Regions from separate parts of the Mesorhizobium sp. M0408 genome, predicted to be linked through region 1. Evidence: predicted binding sites of a transcription regulator. Region 1 holds the regulator's gene; the other holds the start of a gene.
The links. The regulator PhoB, encoded in region 1, activates phosphate uptake and scavenging genes when phosphate is short. The targets are predictions, from matches to a motif close to TGTCATNNANCTGTCAT.

Region 1 (7,829 bases):
GTGGTTGAGAGCGTCAAGGCCATGTGGGCCAAGGAAGTCGTCGGCGACGACGGCAAGCCGCTCTACTCGGCTATGTAATCTCCTCCAGGGAGGGCGTCGATGGCGCCCTCCCTGTTGCCTTCAATCGCGAGGACCCAATGACCATCGCTTCCGATGCCATGCCATCATCTGCAGCAGCCCGGGCCAGGGAAGCTACGGTGCGGCGCTTCGCGCTCACAGATGCCCTATTCCGCGGACTCACCCGCGCTTCCGCAATTCTTGTGCTGGTCATCCTCGGCGGTGTCGCGATCTCGCTGTTTGCCGGCTCATGGCAGGCGCTGTCGTCGTTCGGTTTTTCTTTCCTGACGACTGAAAGCTGGAATCCGGTCACGGAAAAATTTGGCGCACTGGCGCCGATCTACGGCACCCTGGTCACGGCGGCCATCGCCATCCTGATCGCGGTTCCGATCGGCATCGGCATTGCAGTCTTTCTCACCGAGCTCTGCCCGCGCCCGCTCAGGCGCCCGATCGGCATAGCGGTCGAGCTGTTGGCCGGCATTCCTTCGATCATCTACGGCATCTGGGGCCTGTTCGTGTTCGCGCCGTTCCTGCAGACGGCGATACAGCCCTTCATCATCAACGTCTTCCACGGCGTGCCGGGACTATCCAGCCTTTTCGCCGGCCCTCCTTACGGCATCGGCCTTCTGACCTCGGCGCTGATCCTTGCCATCATGGTGCTGCCCTTCATCACCTCGATCACCAAAGACGTCTTCGATACGGTGCCGGCGGTGCTGAAGGAATCGGCCTATGGCATCGGTTGCACGACCTGGGAAGTGACCCGGCGCGTGGTCATTCCCTATACCCGCATCGGCATCATGGGCGGCGTCATGCTTGGCCTGGGCCGGGCGCTCGGCGAGACCATGGCGGTGACCTTCGTCATCGGCAACGCCCACCGCATCAGTGCCTCCCTGTTCGCGCCGGGCACGACGATCTCGGCGACCATCGCCAATGAATTCACCGAGGCCGACGGCGACCTCTACACCTCCTCGCTGGTTTCGCTCGGCCTGATCCTCTTCGTTATCACCTTCCTGATCCTTGCCGCCGCCCGCTATATGTTGATGCGGATCGACGCCCGTACGGGAGCCTGACCGATGTCGACATCCTCATCGCTCCACAGCCGCCGCAAAGCCAGGAATTCGGTGATGATGGCGCTTTGCGTCGTCGCCGCCGGCATCGGGCTTGCCTGGCTGGCGCTCATTCTCGGCGCACTGGTCTATAAGGGCACAGCCGGGCTTTCGCTCGCGGTCTTCACCGAGATGACGCCACCACCGGGCGAGGCCGGCGGCCTGCTCAATGCCATCGCGGGCAGCCTGCTGATGACGATCATCGCCGTTGTCGTCGGCACGCCGATCGGCGTGCTGGCGGGAACCTACATGGCCGAGTATGGACGCTTTTCGCGCATCACCACCGTCGTCCGCTTCATCAACGACATCCTGTTGTCGGCGCCGTCGATCATCATCGGCTTGTTTGTCTATGAGCTGATGGTGCGGCCAATGGGACATTTCTCGGCCATTGCCGGCGCCGTTGCGCTTGCCATCCTGGTCATTCCGGTGGTCGTGCGCACCACTGAAGACATGCTCAACCTGGTGCCGAACGCGTTGCGTGAAGCCGGTGCCGCGATCGGCGCGCCACGCTGGGTGGTGATCCGTTCGGTCGCCTACCGCGCCGCATTGTCCGGCATCGTCACCGGCATATTGCTGGCGATAGCACGCATTTCCGGCGAGACGGCGCCGCTGCTCTTCACCGCGCTCAACAACCAGTTCTGGAGCAGCAATATCAACGCGCCGATGGCCAGCCTGCCGGTGACCATCTTCCAGTTCGCTCTCAGCCCTTACGAGGAATGGCAGCAACTGGCGTGGACCGGCGCACTCATAATCACCCTGACGGTTCTGGGCTTGAGCATCCTCGCCCGCAGCCTTACCGGACGCAGAGAGGACAGATGACACAGATGTTGTCCCCAGACATGACGATGGCCGAAACGGTCGTCGAGAAGACGAAGATCGAGGTCAAGAATCTCAACTTCTACTACGGCCAGAGCAAGGCGCTGAAGGACATCAGCCTGTCACTGCCTGAGCGCAGTGTCACGGCCTTCATCGGCCCTTCGGGGTGCGGGAAATCGACGCTGCTGCGTGTGTTCAACCGCATCTATGAGCTCTACCCAAAACAGACGGCCGAGGGCCAGGTGCTGCTCGACGGCAAGAACATTCTCGACCGGTCGCAGGATCTCAACCTCCTCAGGACCAAGATCGGCATGGTGTTCCAGAAGCCGACGCCGTTCCCGATGTCGATCTACGAGAACATCGCCTTCGGCGTCAGGCTCTACGAGAACCTCGGCAAGTCCGAGATGGACGGCCGCGTCGAACAGGCGTTGAAGCGCGCCGCGCTGTGGAGCGAGGTCAAGGACAAGCTCAACGCCAGCGGCTTGAGCCTGTCCGGCGGCCAGCAGCAGCGGCTCTGTATCGCCCGCACCGTGGCCGTGAAGCCGGAAGTCATTCTGCTCGACGAACCGGCTTCGGCCCTCGACCCGCTGTCGACTGCCAAGATCGAGGAACTGATCGACGAATTGCAAGCCGACTATACGATCGTCATCGTCACCCACAACATGCAGCAGGCGGCGCGCGTGTCGCGCCAGACCGCCTTCATGTATCTGGGTGAACTGGTCGAGTTCGACCGGACCGAGAAGATCTTCACGTCGCCCCGCGAGAAGCGCACGCAGGACTACATCACTGGCCGCTTCGGCTGAGCCGTTCCGATCATGCATATGAGGACAGGACCATGGGCGAACACACAGTCGCTTCTTTCGACGAGGATCTCGAGCAGATCAGCAAGCTGATCCGCGACATGGCCGACCTCGCCGGTTCGATGGTCGGCGGGGCGACCAAGGCCCTGTTGAATTCCGACAACGTGCTGGCGCAACGCGTCGTTTCCGACGACGCCATCATGGATGCGCGTCAACGCGAACTGGACGACCGCGCCATCACCCTGATCGCCAAACGCCAGCCGATGGCCCACGATCTTCGCCATGTGGTCGGAGCGATCCGCATGGCGGGCGACCTCGAACGCATCGGCGACCTTGCCAAGAATATCGCCAAGCGCGTGAGTGCGGTCGGCCTCAGCGCCACGCCGCGGGACCTGTCGCATTCCATCGACGCGATGGCGCAGCTGGTTCTCATCCAGGTGCAGGGTGTCATCGAGGAATATGCTGCAGGCGATGCGGCCGCGTTGGCCAAGCTGCGTGCCGCCGACGAGCGCATCGACGTCAAATACACGTCCGTGTTCCGCGAGCTGTTGACCTACATGATGGAAGATCCGCGCAACATCACCGCTTGCACGCACCTGCTGTTCTGCGCCAAGAATCTGGAGCGGATCGGCGACCATGTCACCAACATCGCCGAAAATGCGTATTATGTGCTGACCGGCGAGCAATTGCCGGTCAATCGTCCGAAGCAGGACGAAACGACAATGTCCGCACCGGTGACATGATGGGGGTGCCCAGCCGATGATCGCACCACGCATAATGGTGGTGGAGGACGAGGAGCCATTGGGTGTGCTGCTCCGCTACAATCTCGAATCCGAAGGCTACCAGGTCGAGGTGGTGACACGCGGCGACGAAGCCGAGATCCGTTTGCAGGAGAATGTGCCCGACCTTTTGGTGCTCGACTGGATGATACCAGCGGTTTCCGGCATCGAGCTCTGTCGTCGGTTGCGGGTGCGCCCCGAAACCGAGCGGCTGCCGATCATCATGCTGACCGCGCGCGGCGAGGAGAGCGACCGGGTGCGCGGGCTTTCGACCGGCGCCGACGACTATCTGGTCAAACCGTTTTCGACACCGGAATTCATGGCCAGGGTCAAGGCGCTGCTGCGGCGCGCCAAGCCGGAAGTGCTGTCCAGCGTGCTGAAGGTCGGCGACATCGTGCTCGATCGCGAATCGCACAGGGTCTATCGCAAGAAGAGCGAAATCAGGCTCGGGCCGACCGAATTCCGGCTGCTCGAGTTCATGATGCGGCATCCGGGCCGTGTCTTCTCGCGCAGCCAGTTACTCGATAATGTCTGGGGCGAGACAATCTACATCGACGAACGCACCGTCGACGTGCATGTCGGGCGGCTGCGCAAAGCCGTCAACAACGGCCGGATGCCGGATGTCATCCGCACCATCCGCGGTGCCGGCTATGCGATCAGGGAAGATTGACCCGCCTGGTCAGGCTACGTTCTTTCTGACGCTGGGCCTCATTTGCGCGCCCGGCGCGAAAATCTCCTGGTCGACGAAGCTTAGCGCCCGCATCGCGCAGCCTTCGCGGATCAGCGGCAATTCGTTCGGCTCTGTATCGAAGGAGATCGAGTCCGAATGCTGGCCGCCGGCGGTCTGGGCGATTGCCTTCCGCAAGGCCGGCTCGATCAGATCGAAGGCGGCGGCACTGGCGCCGACCATCGCGACCGGTGCCGGATCGATCAGCGCGAACAGCGAGCCGAGACCGAAACCCAGCGCTTCGCCGGCCTTGCGGTAGGCCTCGCGTTCCGGCCCATCTTTCTCGCGCGCCCGGGCCGCCAGTGCTCGCATGTCGGCGTCGCTGACGTCGGCGATCGGTTCGCTTTCTTCGCTCATCTGCCTGGCGTTGCGCCAGATGGCGTAGTTGCCGGCATAGGCCTCGATGCAGCCGCGCCGCCCGCAACGGCAGAGCGCGCCGCCCGGACGATGGATCATGTGGCCAAATTCGCCACCCGAGGAATGCGTCCCGGTGAACAGTTCGCCCTTCAGCACCAGCCCCATGCCGATGCCATGCGAAAGCAGGATGGCGATGAAGTCGTCGCGATAGCGATCCGGATTGCGCCAGCGCAAAGCCACCGCCATCATGTTGCAGTCGTTCTCCACCGTTGCCGGGATGCCGAATTCGTCCTCCAGCATGTCGGCAAAGGCGATGTCGGTCTGCGGCGTGATCGGCGACCACAGCATGGCGCGTGCAGGGGAGTCGGTAATGCCCTGAATCGCCAGGGCGATGCGGGCGACACTGCGGACGTCAAGGTCTGGATCCTGCAGCCGGCGCCGGACGATGGCCATGCATTCACGGATCAGCTCGTCGCGCGGCATGGTCAGCGTGTCCAGCCGGCGCTGTTCCTCGGCGACCACCTGTCCCGTATAGTCGATAATGGCGGCCGACAGGAAATTCAGCGACAACACCACGGTCAGCACCGCCGCCGCTTCCGGGTTGAGGGCGAGGCCGACCTGCGGACGACCGCGTTTCAACGAAACGGGCTCACTTGCCTTGCTCTCGGCGAGGATGCCTTCCCGTATCAGGTCGGAAGAGATCGCCGATATGGTCGAATGACTGAGGCCGGTAGTAGCTGCGATCTCAGTACGCGATGGCTGGCCGGCCCGGCGCACCGCCGAGATCACCATCGCCCGGTTGCGCCGGCGCAAATCGTCATGGCGGATTCCGACCGACATTGTTTTGCTTTCCTCCCGGTTGCCGCGGCCGCTCATGAACCGGAAGCCGTCGGTAATGTCCGACAAATAGTGTCGGACGCAGGCAAATAGTGTCAGATGCAGGTGGCGCTGTCATCGTTTATTCCGACGCTCGAAAAAACTCGCAGAGTCATCAAAATCCATCAGAATCGATGTTGACAGCAGCCGGAGATCGGGCCAGTATTTTTTCGAGGCTCGAAAAAATTAGAGCTTCTAAGCTGGTCTTTGAGCCAATTGGTCACGCCGTACGCGGCGCAGGGAGGATATGATGAAGAAATTCACGACCGCCATTCTGGCGGGTGTCGCCATGACGCTGGCGCTGGCGTCGGTGGCGCAGGCTAAAGACAAGGTCATCGGCGTTTCCTGGTCGAACTTCCAGGAAGAGCGCTGGAAGACCGACGAGGCCGCAATGAAGGCGGCCATTGATGCCGCAGGCGACAAGTATATTTCCGCCGACGCACAGTCCAACCCCGGCAAGCAGCTCACCGACGTCGAGAGCCTGATCTCGCAGGGCGCCAGCGCACTGATCATCCTGGCGCAGGACGCCTCGGCCATCGGGCCGGCCGTGCAGAAGGCACTGGACGAAGGCATCCCGGTCGTCGGCTATGACCGGCTGATCGAGAACAAGGACGTGTTCTATCTGACCTTCGACAACAAGGAAGTCGGCCGCATGCAGGCCCGCGAAGTCTTCAAGGTGAAGCCGGAAGGCAACTACGTCTTCATCAAGGGTTCGGGTTCCGATCCGAATGCCGATTTCCTGTTTGCCGGTTCGATGGAGGTGCTGAAGGAGGCCATTGACGGCGGCAAGATCAAGAATGTCGGCGAGGCCTATACGGACGGCTGGCTGCCGGCCAACGCTCAGAAGAACATGGAACAGTTCCTGACCGCCAACGACAACAAGGTCGATGCCGTGGTCGCCGCTAATGACGGCACTGCCGGCGGCGTCGTCGCCGCGCTGACGGCGCAAGGGCTGGCCGGATCGGTTCCGGTTTCGGGCCAGGACGGCGACCACGCCGCGCTGAACCGCATCGCGCTCGGCACACAGACCGTGTCGGTGTGGAAGGATGCGCGCGAGCTCGGCAAGAATGCCGCCGAGATCGCCTCGCAACTGGCCGACGGCAAGCAGATGACCGACATTGCCGGCGTGAAGGATTTCACCACGCCCGGCGGCAATACCGTCAAGTCGCTGTTCCTGACCCCGGTCGCCATCACCAAGGACAACCTCAACGTCGTCATCGACGCCGGCTGGATCAAGAAAGAAGAGGTCTGCGCCGGGGTGACGGCTGGCACTGTTGCAGTCTGCAACTGAGCCGACGTTTCCGAAAAGTCCGAACGCCGCGGCCGCTCGCCGCGGCGTTTTTCCAACAAGAGTTGTTTTTCCGCTTCCGGCGGATAACTTCTAGGCTGCTTCCGGCATCCGCGGCAGACGGCAACCCGGCGGGAGAAACATCATGACCGACACGACGTCCAACACGCCGGTCGACAGCACGACAGACCGGGCACGGGAATCCGAACTCGGCATTGTTGCCCGATTTCTCAAGGCAACCGAACTCGACACGCGCATGCTCGGCATGGTCGGCGCGCTGCTGGTCATCTGGGTCGGCCTGCATGTCATTTCTAGCGTACGGCTCGGCGTCAATCCGTTCGACTTCGACAGCCGGACCTTCCTGACGCCACGCAATCTCTGGAACCTGTCGGTGCAGACTTCGGCCGTGGCCATAATGGCCGCCGGAATGGTGCTGGTTATCGTCATGCGCAATATCGACCTGTCGGTCGGCTCCGCCGAAGGCCTGATCGGCGTGGTCATGGGTTTTGCGCAGGTGCATTTCCTGGTGCGAATGGTCGGTCTGCAATTAGGCAACCCCTGGATCTGGATCCTGGCGCTGGCCATCGGCCTCGCGCTTGGCCTTCTGATCGGAGCGTTCCAGGGATACATCATCGCTTATCTCGAGGTGCCGGCCTTCATCGTGACGCTGGGCGGCCTTCTGGTCTGGCGGGGTGCCGCATGGTGGGTCGCCAGTGGGCAGACGATTGCGCCGCTGGATGCCACTTTCCAGCTGATGGGCGGCGGACCGACGGGTTCGATCGGTGCGCGATGGAGCTGGATCGTCGGAATTGTCGCGTGCCTGGCGGTTGTGTTCATGCTGCTCAACGGGCGGGTGCAGCGCAAGCGGTTCCGCTTCCCGTTACGCCCGATCTGGGCCGAGACGTTCCTCGGGGCCGTCACTTGCCTTGTCATCATGGGCGCCATATGGCTTGCCAATTCCTATCCTTGGCCGGTCGGCATCGTGAACAGATATGCGGCGGCCAACAATATAACCGTTCCCGA
Region 2 (7,829 bases), on a different contig from region 1:
TGATCAACCGCTCGATCGAGCAGGTCTACCACAAGGAGCATTTCACCCCCGGCGCGACCATCGTCGAAACCAGGAACCTGTCCGGCAAGGGTTTCGAAAATGTCTCGATGTCCGTCCGTGCCGGCGAGATCGTCGGCCTCTATGGCCTGATCGGCGCCGGGCGCAGCGAGTTCGTCACCACGCTCTATGGCCGGCACCGCAAATCGGCCGGCCAGATCCTGTGGGAGGGCAAGGAGGTCAAGGTCAATTCCGAACATGACGCGATCAGGCTCGGCATGGCGCTGGCCCCGGAAAGCCGCCGCGACCAGGGCCTCTGCCTCAACCTGCCGGTCGGACTCAACCTCAATCTGCCGATCTACAAGCGCATCTCGAGCAATCTGCTGATCTCCCGCGCGCAGGAAAAGGCGCAAGCCGATCGCCAGATCGCCGACCTGCGCATCAAGACGCCGACGCGCGGCGCGCTGGCCTCCAGCCTGTCCGGCGGCAACCAGCAGAAGATCGTCATCGGCAAATGGCTCGCCCACGGCGCCAAGCTATTCATCTTCGATGAGCCGACTGTCGGCGTCGATGTCGGCACCAAGGCCGAGATCTACCGCCTGTTCGGCGCGCTGTTGTCCAAGGGAGCCGGCATCATCCTGATCTCGTCCTACCTGCCCGAGGTCTATGAGCTCGCCGACACGCTGCACGTGTTCCGGCGCGGCAAGCTGGTGGCCACGCATGGGTTTCGTACCGCTGATCACGAGGAGATCCTCACCCAGGCGCTGGCCGAGAAACAAGAAAGACCGGGAGGGAAGATATGAGCACCGAGGCGATCGCTGCCGAAAGGCCGAAACGCAACTACAACGCCCTGTTCGGGCTGACACTGCTGGCGCTGCTGGTTCTTTTATGGATCATCCTGTCGGTGGCCACGCCGAGCTTCGCCTCCGCCAACAACATCTCCAACCTGTTACGGCAAGGGTCGATGATCGCCATCCTGGCGGTCGGCCAGACCTTCGTCATCATCACCGGCGGCATCGACCTTTCCGTCGGCGCCGTGGTCGGCTTCGCCACCGTCATCGTCGCGATGCTGATCAACGCCGGCACACCGGTTTTCCTCGCCATCCTGATCACCTTGCTGGTCGGCGTCGCCATCGGCATGTTCCATGGGTTCGGCATCGTCAAGATGGGCCTGCCGCCCTTCATCATCACCCTGGCAACGCTGACCTCGCTGCGCGGCATCGGTCTGTTGATGACCAATGGCAACTCGATCTCGATCAACAACGACGCCTTCCAGACGTTCTCGCGCAGTTCCTTCGCCGGCGTCCCCAATCTGTTCTGGATGGTGATCCTGGTCGGCATCCCAGCCTACATCTTCCTGCACCACAGCCGCTGGGGCCGCTATCTGTTCTCGGTCGGCTCCAACGCCGAGGCGTCGCGCCTGTCAGGCGTCAACGTCCAGCGCACCATCTACATGGCCTACACGCTGTCGGGCCTGTGTGCGGCCTTCGTCGGCGTGCTGCTTGCCTCGCGCATCGGCATCGGCAATCCGACACAGGCCGAGGGCTGGGAATTGCAGGCGATCGCCTCCTCGGTGATCGGCGGCACCTCGCTGTTCGGCGCTGTCGGCTCCGTGCACGGACCGCTGCTCGGCGCCTTCATCCTTGCCACCATCAACAACGGCGCCAATCTGCTCAACGTCAACGCCTTCTGGCAGCGCATCATCACCGGCGTGCTGATCATCGTCATCGTCTATTTCGACGGGCTGCGCCGCCGCGGCAAATAGACTGCCTCCCAATAACCGCCGGCCTCGCGACAGCAGGGCCGGCGGTGCCATGAACCGACTGGATTGAAGCATGAAAGCCGTCGTCTGCCGCTCGCCCGGCGAACTTGTCCTCGAAGACCGTCCGGCGCCTGGCGCGCCCCCCGCCGGCTGGGCGCTGGTCGCCGTCAGCCATGTCGGCATCTGCGGCACCGACTATCACATCTTCGAAGGCAAGCACCCGTTCCTCGCCTATCCCCGCATCATGGGCCACGAGGTTTCCGGCACCGTGACCGAGGTTAGTGAGGACGTCGATCTCGCCGTCGGCGAAGCGGTGATCGTCAATCCCTATCTCGCCTGCGGCAAATGCATCGCCTGCCGGCAAGGCAAGCCGAATTGCTGCGTCAGGATCGAGGTGCTCGGCGTCCACCGCGACGGCGCCATGTGCGAGCAGATCCTGGTGCCGGCGCAAAATCTTTATCCGGCAAACGGCCTGTCGCTGGCCGATGCCGCCGCCGTCGAATTCCTGGCGATCGGCGCCCATGCCGTGCGGCGCTCGCTCGCTGATCCAGGTGCGCGCACACTGGTCATTGGTGCCGGCCCGATCGGGCTCGGCACGGCGCTGTTCGCCCGCATCGCCGGGCTCGACGTGACGCTGCTCGACATGAGTGCGGAGAGGTTGGGTTTCGCCGAAAGCGAACTCGGCTTCGCGACCCTCGACGGCTCGCGGGGCGCTGCTGCCGACCTGGTGCGGGAAGCAACCGGCGGCGACGGCTTCGACGTGGTTTTCGATGCCACCGGCAACACCCGGTCGGTGCAGTCGGCCTTCGCCCATGTCGCGCACGGCGGGGCGCTGGTCCTGGTTAGCGTCGTCAAGGACGACATCGCCTTTTCCGATCCCGAATTCCACAAGCGCGAGATGATGCTGATCGGCAGCCGCAACGCCCTGCGTGCCGATTTCGACCATGTCGCCGCCTCGATCCGCAACGGCGCGCTGCCGCTGACAAAGCTGGTCACCCACCGCACCACGCTTGGCGAGACGCCGCACGACCTCGCCCGCTGGGCGCATGAGAAGTCCGGCCTGATCAAGGCCGTCATTCAAGTCGGATGATGCCAGGGCTGCCGCATCTCAGAGCGCCGACAATTTGAGCTCGATCCGCTCGGCCGGGAAGCGCGACTCCGAAAACTGTATCGGCTGACCGTCGGGCGTGACGTTGACGGCGACCGTCACCAGCACGATGGCGCCGGGCTGCAGCTCGAGGTCCGCAAGGTCGGCGGCATCGGCATGGCGCGCCGACAGCACAGTCGATTGCCTGAGATAGTCGTCGATGCCGAAACGTGCCAGCGATGCGGTGATCGAACCGGTTTCCGCCATGGCGGCATCGATGCCGGCAAAGCGCCTGGCATCGAACCAGCCGGCCGCACGAGACACCGGCATTCCATCGGCTTCGCCGCGCGTTTCCAGGCGTATCACATCGGCCCCCGTCGCAAGGCCTAAGCCCTCTGCGACACGACGGTTGGCCGGCTCGATCGATGACGCGAGCAAGGTGATATGCCGCTCGGACGCCTGTCCTTGCAATCCCTCGGAAAAGCGGGTGCGGGCGCCGATCGGATAAGACAGCCGCTTGCGCGACAGCACGAAGGTGCCGCGCCCTTGCTCCGCCCTGAGCACGCCCTCCTGCACCAGCGCTGCGATAGCGCTGCGCACCGTGTGGCGGTTGACGCCATAGCGTCCGGCCAACGCGATCTCCGGCGGCAGCGCCGCATTTTCGGGAAAATCGCCGACGGCAATCGAATGCAGGATCTGATCGGCGATCTGCCGCCACAGCGCGACACCGCTGCGCCGCTCGATGCTGTTGGCTTGTCCGATCATCTCCCGCCCCAATTCCTCGCGCCGATCTTTTGGCCCGTGTCACGTGCCCGTCATGGACACGCGCTAGATAATGGATATAATTTGTATAGTTGTCTATATCAATAGACAAAATGAACGCAGACGAGGAGCACCGCCATGCGAGGACGGGAAGCGCGAGAGCAGGCCGAGCGCAAGGCCGTGATGGCGACGCTGGCGCAATCGGCCGGCGACGACATCGTCCGCCTCTGGGACGAAGCCGGCCTGCCTTGCGAAGCGGAACTTCTGCGTGGCCCCGAAACCGGCCTGGTTACGGTACGCGGCCGCATCGGCGGCGGTGGTGCCCCTTTCAATGTCGGCGAGGCGACGGTCACCCGTGCCACGGTGCGGCTTGCGTCCGGCCATGTCGGCCACTGCTACGCGCTCGGCCGCGACAAGCAGAAGGCAAGGCTGGCGGCAATCGCCGATGCGCTGTGGCAGGACCCGGCCCACCGCAATGAGGTCGAGATCAGGATCGTTGCGCCATTGCAGGCGGCACTGGCCAAGGCGCGTGAACAGCGCCGCGCCGAGACGGCGGCGACCAAGGTCGATTTCTTCACCATGGTGCGCGGAGAAGACTGATGGATATCGCCGCTCAATCCATTGAAGGCGGCTTCGCCGATCCGGTATTCAATGCCCAGACCGTATTCCGTGCCGTGATGGACGCGATGGCGCGGCCGGGCAGCGTCCAGCCCTTGCCGGCCCTTGCCCACCCACCGGCGCCGCTGTCGGCCACCGCCGGCGCCGTTGCGCTGGCGCTGTGCGACAACGACACGCCGCTCTGGCTCGACCCGGCTTTGCAGGTGTCGGCGGTGAAATCCTGGCTTGGCTTCCATACCGGCGCGCCGCTGGCCAACACCCCGGCCGACGCGCATTTCGCGCTGATCGCCACGCCGGCCGAGATGATGGCGCTCGACGGGTTTTCGCAAGGCACCCAGGATTATCCCGATCGCTCGACGACGCTGATCCTCGAGGTCGGCGATCTCATCTCCGGCGCTGCGCTGGTGCTCGAAGGCCCGGGCATCGAGAAGACGGCGACGATCGCGCCGGCGCAAATGCCGCGCCATTTCGTCGAGCAATGGAAGCAGAACAACCAGCGCTTTCCCCGCGGTGTCGACATCGTCCTCGCCACCCCTGACAGCGTTGCCTGCCTGCCGCGCACGACGCGCATCAAGATGATGGAGGCGTAGCATGTATGTTGCGGTAAAGGGTGGCGAAGCGGCCATTCGCAACGCCCACAAACTGCTCGCCGACCGCCGGCGCGGCGATCGTTCGGTGCCCGCACTTCGCCTCGACCAGATCGTCGAGCAGCTGGCGCTCGGCGTCGACCGGGTGATGAGCGAAGGTTCGCTCTACGACAGGGAATTGGCGGCACTCGCCATCGTCCAGGCGCGCGGCGACATGATCGAGGCGATCTTCCTGGTTCGCGCCTATCGCACGACGCTGCCGCGTTTCGGCTACACCAGGGCGATCGACACCGGCACGATGCTGGTCGAGCGGCGGGTGTCGGCCACCTACAAGGACCTGCCCGGCGGCCAGTTGCTCGGCCCGACTTTCGACTACACCCACCGGCTGCTCGATCCCGAACTTGCCGCCGGCGGCGATGTCGCCGAGCCGGAGCAGCGTGCAGGCGAGGCGGAAGCCATGCCGCGCGTCTCGGCCATCCTCGCCCGCGAAGGCCTGATCGAGCCCGACGGCGACATGCCTGGGGATCATGTCCCCGGCGACATCACCCGCGAGCCGCTCGAATTCCCGATGGCGCGCGACATCCGCCTGCAGGCGCTGTCGCGCGGCGACGAGGGGTTTCTGCTGGCGCTCGGCTATTCCACCCAGCGCGGCTACGCGCGCAACCATCCCTTCGTCGGCGAGGTTCGCATCGGCGAGGTCGAACTGGAACTGGACGTGCCGGAACTGCCCTTTGCCGTGCCGCTCGGCAGCATCCGCGTCACCGAATGCCAGATGGTCAACCAGTTCAAGGGCTCGGCCAAGGCGCCGCCGCAATTCACCCGCGGCTACGGCCTCGTCTTCGGCCAGAGCGAGCGCAAGGCGATGGCCATGGCGCTGTGCGACCGCGCGCTGCGCGCCTCGGAGTTGGGTGAGGATGTCATCGCCGCCGCGCAGGACGAGGAGTTCGTCATCTCGCATTCCGACAATGTCCAGGCGACCGGCTTCGTCGAGCATCTGAAGCTGCCGCATTATGTCGACTTCCAGGCCGAGCTCGACCTCGTGCGCCGCATGCGCACCGAGCACGACGCCCGCGAAAATGCCGGCAAGGGCGAAGAGAAGAGGCAGGCAGCGGAATGACTTCAGTTAGCTCCACCACCGTGACCTCCCCCGTCTGGGGAATGGCCTCCGTATCCGCCGTAACCGCTACTGCCGCCAATGGTCTCGCCTTGCGCGCCTTCCCTCGGCTCAGGAAGAACCATTCTTCGAAGCACAAAGGCAACCACCCCGACGAACACCAGCAACAGGATTCCGAGGCGCATCCATCCGGTCGGGGTCATCGGAGCCCAGCCCCTTTTCCGTGTCTTGGAACTCAATTCGGTAGCACAGAGCGGAAGCGATCGCCATGACCGACATCGCCACCTACAACTTCGCCTATCTTGACGAACAGACCAAGCGGATGATCCGTCGGGCGATCCTCAAGGGCATCGCCATTCCTGGCTATCAGGTGCCGTTCGCCTCGCGCGAAATGCCGATGCCCTATGGTTGGGGCACCGGCGGCGTCCAGGTCACCGCTTCGATCATTGGCCCGGACGATGTGCTCAAGGTCATTGACCAGGGCGCCGACGACACCACCAATGCCGTCTCGATCCGCGCCTTCTTCAAGAAGGTCGCCAATGTCGCGGTCACCACCGAGACGGCGAAGGCGACCATCATCCAGACGCGCCACCGCATCCCTGAATATCCGCTGAGTGCCGGTCAGGTGCTGGTCTACCAGGTGCCCATCCCCGAGCCGCTGCGCTTCCTCGAGCCGCGGGAAACGGAGACGCGCAAAATGCATGCGCTGGAGGAATACGGCCTTATGCATGTGAAGCTCTACGAGGACATCGCCAGGCACGGCCGCATCGCCACCACTTACGCCTACCCGGTCAAGGTTGAGGGCCGCTATGTGATGGATCCCTCGCCGACGCCGAAATTCGACAATCCCAAGATGCACCGTTCGCCGGCTTTGCAATTGTTCGGCGCCGGCCGCGAAAAGCGCATCTACGCGCTGCCGCCGTTCACCGATGTGGTCAGCCTCGATTTCGAGGACCATCCGTTCGAGGTGCAGACCTTCGACCAGCCCTGCGCACTGTGCGCGGCCGAGAACGTCTATCTCGACGAGGTCATCCTCGACGACCATGGCGGCCACATGTTCGTCTGCTCCGACACCGATCATTGCGAGAAGCGGCGCGCGGAAGGCCACCGCGGCCATCTCGCGCCCGAGACCCATCTTGCCCCAGGAAAAACGGAGCCGGCGCAATGACAGACGAACCGCTGCTGCGCGTTTCGGCGCTGTCCAAATTCTACGGCTCGCGCGTCGGCTGCGAGAACGTCACTTTTGACCTGTGGCCGGGCGAAGTGCTGGCGGTGGTCGGCGAATCCGGTTCCGGCAAGACGACTTTGCTCAACTGCCTGTCAACTCGACTGCTGCCCAGCTCCGGCACCGCCAGCTACCGGATGCGCGACGGCCAGTTTCGCGAACTCTACCGCATGAGCGAGGCCGAGCGCCGCTTCCTGATGCGCACCGATTGGGGTTTTGTCCATCAGAACCCGGCCGACGGGCTGCGCATGACGGTGTCGGCCGGCGCCAATGTCGGCGAGCGGCTGATGGCGGTCGGCGACCGTCACTATGGCAGGATCCGCGCAACGGCGGTCGACTGGTTGTCTCGTGTCGAGATCGACGAAGACCGCATCGACGACGAGCCGCGCGCCTTTTCCGGAGGCATGCGCCAGCGCCTGCAGATCGCCCGCAACCTCGTCACCGGGCCGCGGCTGGTGTTCATGGACGAGCCAACCGGCGGCCTCGACGTCTCGGTGCAGGCGCGCCTGCTCGATCTGTTGCGCGGCCTGGTCACCGATCTCGGCCTGGCCGCCATCGTCGTCACCCACGATCTCGCCGTGGCGCGGCTGTTGTCGCAGCGCATGATGGTGATGAAGGACGGCCGCGTCGTCGAAAGCGGCCTCACCGACCGCGTCCTCGACGATCCGCGCGCGCCT

Region 2: a site for PhoB is predicted at 3,649-3,665, ahead of phnF (phosphonate metabolism transcriptional regulator PhnF). Genes of this name have one in related genera too.

The regions. Positions count from the first base shown of each region.
Region 1 is NZ_JAMYRO010000003.1:13,608-21,436, reverse strand. It holds gene pstS (phosphate ABC transporter substrate-binding protein PstS) at 1-78, shown strand, start outside; gene pstC (phosphate ABC transporter permease subunit PstC) at 138-1,127, shown strand; gene pstA (phosphate ABC transporter permease PstA) at 1,131-1,982, shown strand; gene pstB (phosphate ABC transporter ATP-binding protein PstB) at 1,979-2,782, shown strand; gene phoU (phosphate signaling complex protein PhoU) at 2,815-3,522, shown strand; gene phoB (phosphate regulon transcriptional regulator PhoB) at 3,539-4,228, shown strand; gene NKI67_RS04030 (ROK family protein) at 4,238-5,482, opposite strand; gene xylF (D-xylose ABC transporter substrate-binding protein) at 5,769-6,809, shown strand; gene NKI67_RS04020 (sugar ABC transporter permease) at 6,952-7,829, shown strand, end outside.
Region 2 is NZ_JAMYRO010000001.1:19,189-27,017, reverse strand. It holds gene NKI67_RS00145 (sugar ABC transporter ATP-binding protein) at 1-800, shown strand, start outside; gene NKI67_RS00140 (ABC transporter permease) at 797-1,762, shown strand; gene NKI67_RS00135 (zinc-binding alcohol dehydrogenase family protein) at 1,833-2,849, shown strand; gene phnF (phosphonate metabolism transcriptional regulator PhnF) at 2,868-3,611, opposite strand; gene phnG (phosphonate C-P lyase system protein PhnG) at 3,747-4,208, shown strand; gene phnH (phosphonate C-P lyase system protein PhnH) at 4,208-4,816, shown strand; gene NKI67_RS00115 (carbon-phosphorus lyase complex subunit) at 4,818-5,930, shown strand; gene NKI67_RS00110 (alpha-D-ribose 1-methylphosphonate 5-phosphate C-P-lyase PhnJ) at 6,196-7,095, shown strand; gene phnK (phosphonate C-P lyase system protein PhnK) at 7,092-7,829, shown strand, end outside.